2 regions of the Paenibacillus sp. JT22N1 genome follow, and region 2 is predicted to be linked to the other one. Evidence: a T-box and tRNA genes for the amino acid it is inferred to sense, from the RefSeq annotation. Region 2 holds a T-box; the other holds one or more tRNA genes.

Region 1 (3,428 bases), on a different contig from region 2:
CTTCCTACAGGAGCAGCGACGCAGGGAGTCATCCCTGCCCCAGAATATACCTTAGGTACACCAGTTAAACTGGATTCTACGAATAAATTCGTTCCTTCCAATGTTGATGTTTCGTTGGTTGAATTACATGTAACAAGTAATGAAGACGATGGCTTTAATACGGCTGTCGCGAAGTTTAAACTGACGAACAACAGTGACCGTCCAATACCAATTCCGGCGATCCAAACGGAGCTTGTTAGTAAAGATGGTTATGCGTATGGAGGAAGAAGACAGGAAGCTACAGCACTAAGTGTTGTTCCTAATGCCTCGTATGTGATTAGTTATTCGTATGCACTTCCAGCATCTGAAAAGGGTGAAGGCCTGAAAATGAACCTTTACAGCCAACAAGTTAGTGGCGATACGACTTATAAATCACTGCTTGCGACGGCGAAAGTACCTGTTCAGAAGAATGATCCAACGAGCAAAACGCTGGACGTGTACCCGTATGGTATTACTATTAAAGATTGGACAATTTCAGCTATTTTCCAAGGTAATATGACTTATGATTATAAGTTGAAGCTGGATCTGGACATTAAGCCGGATAAGCAAGTAACGGTAGATAAGTTTAACAGTAAGCTCTCATTCGAATTATTCGATAATGTTGGAAATCCTGTTGGGAAATCAGTTGAAGCCTTGTCAGGCGAGGGACGTTTATACAATGGAACAAACACAATTAACCTAAATGCGAAATCAAACCAACTAGACTTCCCAATTCAAGTCAAGGTATTTGAGACATTCACGAACGAATATGGTGAATCCGTTAAACGGTTGTTGACTACTTTCAAACAATAGTTAAATCAATGAAAACTACTTGGACCTATGCTCTAGAGCATCTCCAAGTAGTTTTTTGCTTTATTTTGAGCAGTAACTCATTGCTTAGTGGAGGAGTGCTCATAAGGGGGCCTTTTTTTGGATAAGATAGGATTAACGAAATGAACATAACGGAGTGAATACAATGAACTGGATATATTGGGCCAAATTATACGATTCCAAGTTTCAAGCGGGCTGCCTGGCGAAAAGAATGGAAGAAGACTGGTGGATTTACGGCTATGAATGCCCACAAGAAGTGGAAGTTTTTAAATCTAAAAAAGGGCGATTTGGCGTTCGTTATAACACGTAATTCAAACGAAATGCCCTAGAAATTAACGCTTGACTTAGACCTCGCATTTAGTGTATATTTATTTTTGTCGCTGTTGAGCGGCAGCTAATGACGCGGGGTGGAGCAGCCCGGTAGCTCGTCGGGCTCATAACCCGAAGGCCGCAGGTTCAAATCCTGCCCCCGCAACCAAATTTTACTTTGGGCCTATAGCTCAGTTGGTTAGAGCGGTCGGCTCATAACCGATTGGTCGGGGGTTCGAGTCCCTCTGGGCCCATAGCACGGAAACCCTTGGTATAAGGGTTTTTATTATTTTATCCCCTTAAATAAGCTTCTCGATTTCATCTCTTCACGATGAAATCGAGGGGCTTTTTTACATTTTAGCACGTACTTTTACAGGCTAGTCTAATATTCCTAAAGGGACAGTGACCTCAAATGTCGAAGAATTGTTCATGCACGATATTGGCACAGATAGGATAAGAGCATACTGGACAGCAAAAACAGGCTGAACACTTAAGAAATGGATGGGATATAGAATGACAATACTACTCGGAATAGATCTAGGGACTTCCAGCGTGAAGACGGCTGCCATGGACCCCGCGGGACGGATGGTAGGCTTATCTCAGCAAAGCTATGACATTCATTCGCCCTTAGTCGGCTATGCGGAGCAAGAGCCTCAGCTATGGTGGGAGGCTGTACAACAAACCTTGTCTGAATCTGTCAGGCAAGCAGGCGCAGGTAGCAGCGACCGTTACGCTATTGGCTTATCTGGACAAATGCATGGGCTTGTTGCGATAGGGATGGACGGACAAGTGCTTCGGCCGGCGATTATTTGGTGCGATCAGCGTTCATTTGAACAGAAGGAACAGCTTGAGGCGATGTATTCTATCGAGCAGATTGGCAAGCTAGTACAGAACCGGGCTGCGACCGGCTTTCTGCTTTTATCGCTGTTGTGGTTAAAGCAGAATGAACCGGATACCTATGCGAAGATTTGGAAAGTCATGCTGCCGAAGGATTATATCAGGTACAGGCTAACCGGCGAAGTAGGAACTGAGTCAACAGATGCTTCAGGCACATTAGCATATGATGTAGCCAATAAGTGTTGGTCCAGTGAACTGTTGAGACAGCTCGGAATTAATCCGGAACTGCTGCCAACCGTTCGTGAGCCTTGGGAGGTTGCAGGAACGCTGACAACTGAAGCAGCAAACGATTGTGCCATTCCAGCAGGTACTGTTGTTGTCTTTGGCGGCGCAGACCAACCCATGCAGGCTATTGGCAATGGGGTTTTACACCAGGGGCAGGCTTCGTGCACGCTGGGCACAGGAGGACAATGGTTTGTCCCTGTGGATACGCCTACATACGATTCCTTGCTGCGAACTCATACCTTTACCCACACTGCGCCGGGCAAATGGTATATGATGGCGGCGATGCTGAGTGCCGGCCTATCACATAGATGGCTAACAGAGAACATTCTCCAAAATAAGGACAGCAGGTCACTCGATGAAAGTGCTGCTCAGGTTCCCCCAGGCTCAGAAGGGCTTATTTTCCTGCCCTATTTGACTGGAGAGCGAACTCCGCATATGGACCCTTTTGCCAGAGGCGTCATGTTCGGTTTAACGCTGAAGCACAATGAAGCCCATTTGGTTCGGGCTGTTATGGAGGGAGTGGCTTTTGGGCTGCGCGATGGGTTGGAGGTATTGGTGGCATTGGGTGTGAGAGTTGACCGAATCGTGATGGCTGGTGGTGGAGCTAAAAGTGCCGTATGGCTGCAGATACTTGCAGATGTGCTCAGTTGTGAGTTATATCCATCCGCTATGAAGGAGCAGGCTTGCATTGGTGCGGCCATGATGGCTGGAGTAGGGGCAGGCGTATACGCGTCGATAGAGGAGGCGTGTGAAATCGTGGTGAAGCAAGCCGAGAGACCGATTACGCCTATTTTGAAGAATAGATCCGTCTATGAAGAGAATTACCCTATCTTTAGAGAGTTATATCAATGCAATAAGGAATTGTTCAAAAGAATGAGTGGTTTAACCAATACTAATACTACTCATTCAAGCCAATAGTGCAGAAAATAAGTTCTTTCTAATAAAATGCGCCAGGTGCGACGGTTAATTGCTATTAAGAATGGATAGTGTGCTTATTCTCGTATGTTATTGTAAAATTAATTTAATAACGATATCAAAAGGAGAAAGCTATGTGCCGAAATATTAAGACACTCTTCAATTTCGACCCTTTGGCTACCGATGATGAAATTCAGGCGGCCTCGCTGCAATTTGTAAGAAAGATCTCGGGC
Region 2 (3,428 bases):
TGGATGATGATACTGCGCAAAAGGCATAGAACCGCTATCGAACCAGACGTCGATTACCTCAGGGGTTCTTTCCATGGTGCCTCCACAAGAGCAGCGTAGTTTCACTTCATCAATGTAGGGCTTATGCAACTCCAAGCTTTCGTTAATTGGCGTTACTGATTTTTCCCGCAAATCTTTGTGACTTCCCGGTGCATATTCCACTCCGCAATCCCCACATAACCAAACGTTAAGCGGGGTACCCCAATAACGATTACGGCTGATGTTCCAATCGACAAGCTCTTCAAGGAACTTGCCGAAGCGCCCTTCGCGGATGTGAGAAGGATACCAGTCAATTTTACTGTTGTTTTCGATCAATTGCTCTTTAATTGCGGTCGTTTTGATAAACCAGCTCTCCATCGCATAATAGAGCAGCGGGGATTTACAACGCCAGCAGAACGGGTAACTATGCTCATAGCGCTCTTTGGAAAATAGCAGGCTGCGTTCTGACAAGTGTTTCACGATATCGACGTCACAATCCTTGACGAAGCGTCCTGCGAAGTCAGTGATCTGATCATTGTAACGTCCAGCCAAGTTCACTACATTCACAAAATCTAGCTCGTGTCGGCGGGCTGTTCGGTAATCATCTTCACCATGCGCAGGAGCTATATGGACGATACCCGTACCACTCGTATCCATAACATAGTCAGCGTCTACGACGATATGTCCTTTGGTTGGGCTAATATAGCCGAAAGGAGGCTCGTAGGCGTTGCCGACGAATTCCAATCCTTTATGCACAGATAAAACTTCGTAGTCTTGTTTGAATACTTTTTCCGCGAGATTTTTCGCAACGATATAAACTTCGCCTTTTTGTTTCACTTTGACATAATCTATGTCTTTATTTACTGCCAATGCTACGTTTGCAGGCAGAGTCCATGGGGTCGTCGTCCAAGCCAGAAAGATTTCGCTCGCGTTTTTACTCTTGAATTTCACAGTGGCACTTAAATCTTTTACGTCTTCATAGCCTTGCGCCACTTCGTGAGAACTGAGCGTTGTTTGGCAATCAGGACAATAAGGGCTTACACGGTGCCCCTTGTATAAGAGTCCTTTGTTATGGATTTCGGATAAAATATGCCAAACGCTCTCGATATAGCCATTATCCAACGTAACATAGGGGTTATCCATATCCGTCCAGTAAGCGATTGCTTCAGTCAGTTCACGCCACTGCTTTTCATATTCAAATACACTGCTTTTGCATTTCTCAACAAATTCGGCTACACCGTATTTTTCAATCTCTTGTTTTCCCGAGATACCAAGCTGCTTCTGCACGCCAAGCTCGACGGGCAATCCATGCGTATCCCAACCAGCTTTGCGGATGACTTGGTACCCAGACATGGTTTTATAACGGCAGATGAAATCTTTCACAACACGACCAAGCACGTGTCCGATATGGGGTGATCCGTTTGCCGTCGGCGGTCCTTCGTAAAAGACGAAGTTCGCTTTGCCTTTGCGGTTTTCGATCGACTTGCGGAATGTATCATTCAATCTCCATTGCTCAAGAACACGCAGTTCGCGGATTCTCGCTTTTTCTTTCACATCAATTTTTCTCATGTGTAATTCACACTCCTCTAATAAAATGATTGGGGCTTATCGTGAAAAATTGTGGTAAAAAAACAAAAAAATCCCGTCCCGTAAGGGACGAGATTACATCTCGCGATACCACCCTAGTTCCATAACGATCATAAGGATATGATCATTATAGCTCTCGTTCTACGTACTATCATACGCGGCCCTTGTAACGGCGGGATCCCGGGTCAGCTTACTAAAATTCCTTCAGCTTTCCTTCTCAGAGGGGATTTTCGGCTAAGTCTTGAATGTTGGCTTTCAGCTCTAGGCCAACTCTCTGGAAATCAAGGGGATTAGCGTACTCGTTCTCGTCAATGAATTTACATTAATTAAAAACAATCAGTTAATTCATTTTTACATCAACTTCATTGAATGTCAAGTTCACTTTCATTTTGCAACATCCATTATAACCAGTTTCAGATCCTTCACCGAGCGTAGTACCATTGTCATATACTGGAGTATGATGATCACGAAATGATGCGTCCCAACAGGCGGCAGCAATTGCCACAAGAACCAAATTAAAATCTCCAATTATGAGCTAGGTTATGATAACCTAATTACAAACGAGCTTTATTCGAAGCGTTCACTCAAATGAAAGCGATTTAAGGATGCCTCTTAAAGATTAGCAACGAGTTTCTTGTAACAAAGTCCAGACCAGAGGAGCTGATCGTATGAGTACCAAACCGACTATTGCTGCGATTACCGTGCCATTTGATCTTGGAGCAGGTCGACGCGGAGCAAGTAAAGGACCTAAAGCCATTTTACAAGCAGGTTTAATTCGAGGTCTACAGCAAATGGATATCACAATCGATCATATTGCTGATATCCGTCTGCCGGACGATAAAGCGACTCCCTTGGCAGCTGAAGTTGATCAAACCAACCTCAAGTATTTGGCTGAGGTTACCCTAGTAAATACACTTCTGGCTAAGCAAGTCTCTCAGGTCGTGGAACAAGGACGCTTTCCTCTCGTCATTGGCGGCGATCATAGCATAGCTATCGGGACATTAGCTGGATTATCCGGCCATTATCAAAACTTGGGTGTCATTTGGATCGATGCTCATTCCGACCTAAATTCAGCCGATACAAGTCCATCCGGTAATATTCATGGGATGTCATTGGCCGTCAGTCTAGGGATGGGGCATCCCTTATTGACCAGCATTATGGGCAATCATGATAAAGTGAAAGCGGAGAATATCGTCCTGATTGCAGCAAGATCTCTCGACGAGGGCGAGAAGAAACTCATTCGCTCTTTGGGAATCAAATGCTATACCATGTATGATATAGATCGCAAAGGAATGGCTTACATTATGCAAGAAGCCATTGACTATATAAGCAGTAAAACAGACGGAGTGCATCTTAGTTTTGACGTCGATTCTCTGGATCCGATTGAAGCACCTGGAACAGGCACAATTGTAAAAGGTGGACTTCATTACCGCGAAGCTCATCTGGCCGTAGAAATGCTGCATGAAGCAGGCATTGTAACCTCAGCCGAATTCGTTGAGGTGAATCCTCTTCTCGACGACAATAACAAAACATCCCAATTAGCTGTTGGCTTAATTAGCTCCTTGTTGGGCAAGCAGATTCTGTAGATTGAAGCAATTTAGCTAGGTCACCACACGTCGAATGAACAACAAACCCGTTACTCTCCGCTAACTGCGAGGATAACGGGTTATTTGCTTGTTACAGCTAGTAAATAAATGTAAAATATAGACATAATCTTGGGTGGGGTGGCATCACTCACTGCCAAATACATAGACCAAGTGCGGAGCCTATAATGAAAACCTTAAATCACTGGTACCTCCATCTCTTTCTGATCTTGCTCTCGC

What was found. A T-box is a leader RNA that pairs with one kind of tRNA and senses whether it is charged. The one in region 2 lies ahead of ileS (isoleucine--tRNA ligase), so its partner is inferred to be a tRNA-Ile.
Region 1: it encodes a tRNA-Ile, which carries the amino acid that the T-box ahead of ileS (isoleucine--tRNA ligase) is inferred to sense. The anticodon was not compared.

Annotation. Positions count from the first base shown of each region.
Region 1 is NZ_JCAUAW010000003.1:304,144-307,571, reverse strand. Features, by position in the region: gene AC58UU_RS07835 (hypothetical protein) at 1-831, shown strand, start outside; gene AC58UU_RS07830 (hypothetical protein) at 995-1,159, shown strand; tRNA gene AC58UU_RS07825 (tRNA-Met) at 1,251-1,327, shown strand; tRNA gene AC58UU_RS07820 (tRNA-Ile) at 1,339-1,412, shown strand; gene xylB (xylulokinase) at 1,672-3,198, shown strand; gene AC58UU_RS07810 (DUF2277 domain-containing protein) at 3,330-3,428, shown strand, end outside.
Region 2 is NZ_JCAUAW010000001.1:215,919-219,346, reverse strand. Features, by position in the region: gene ileS (isoleucine--tRNA ligase) at 1-1,587, opposite strand, end outside; T-box leader at 1,668-1,926, opposite strand; gene rocF (arginase) at 2,274-3,191, shown strand; gene AC58UU_RS00955 (DUF1361 domain-containing protein) at 3,377-3,428, shown strand, end outside.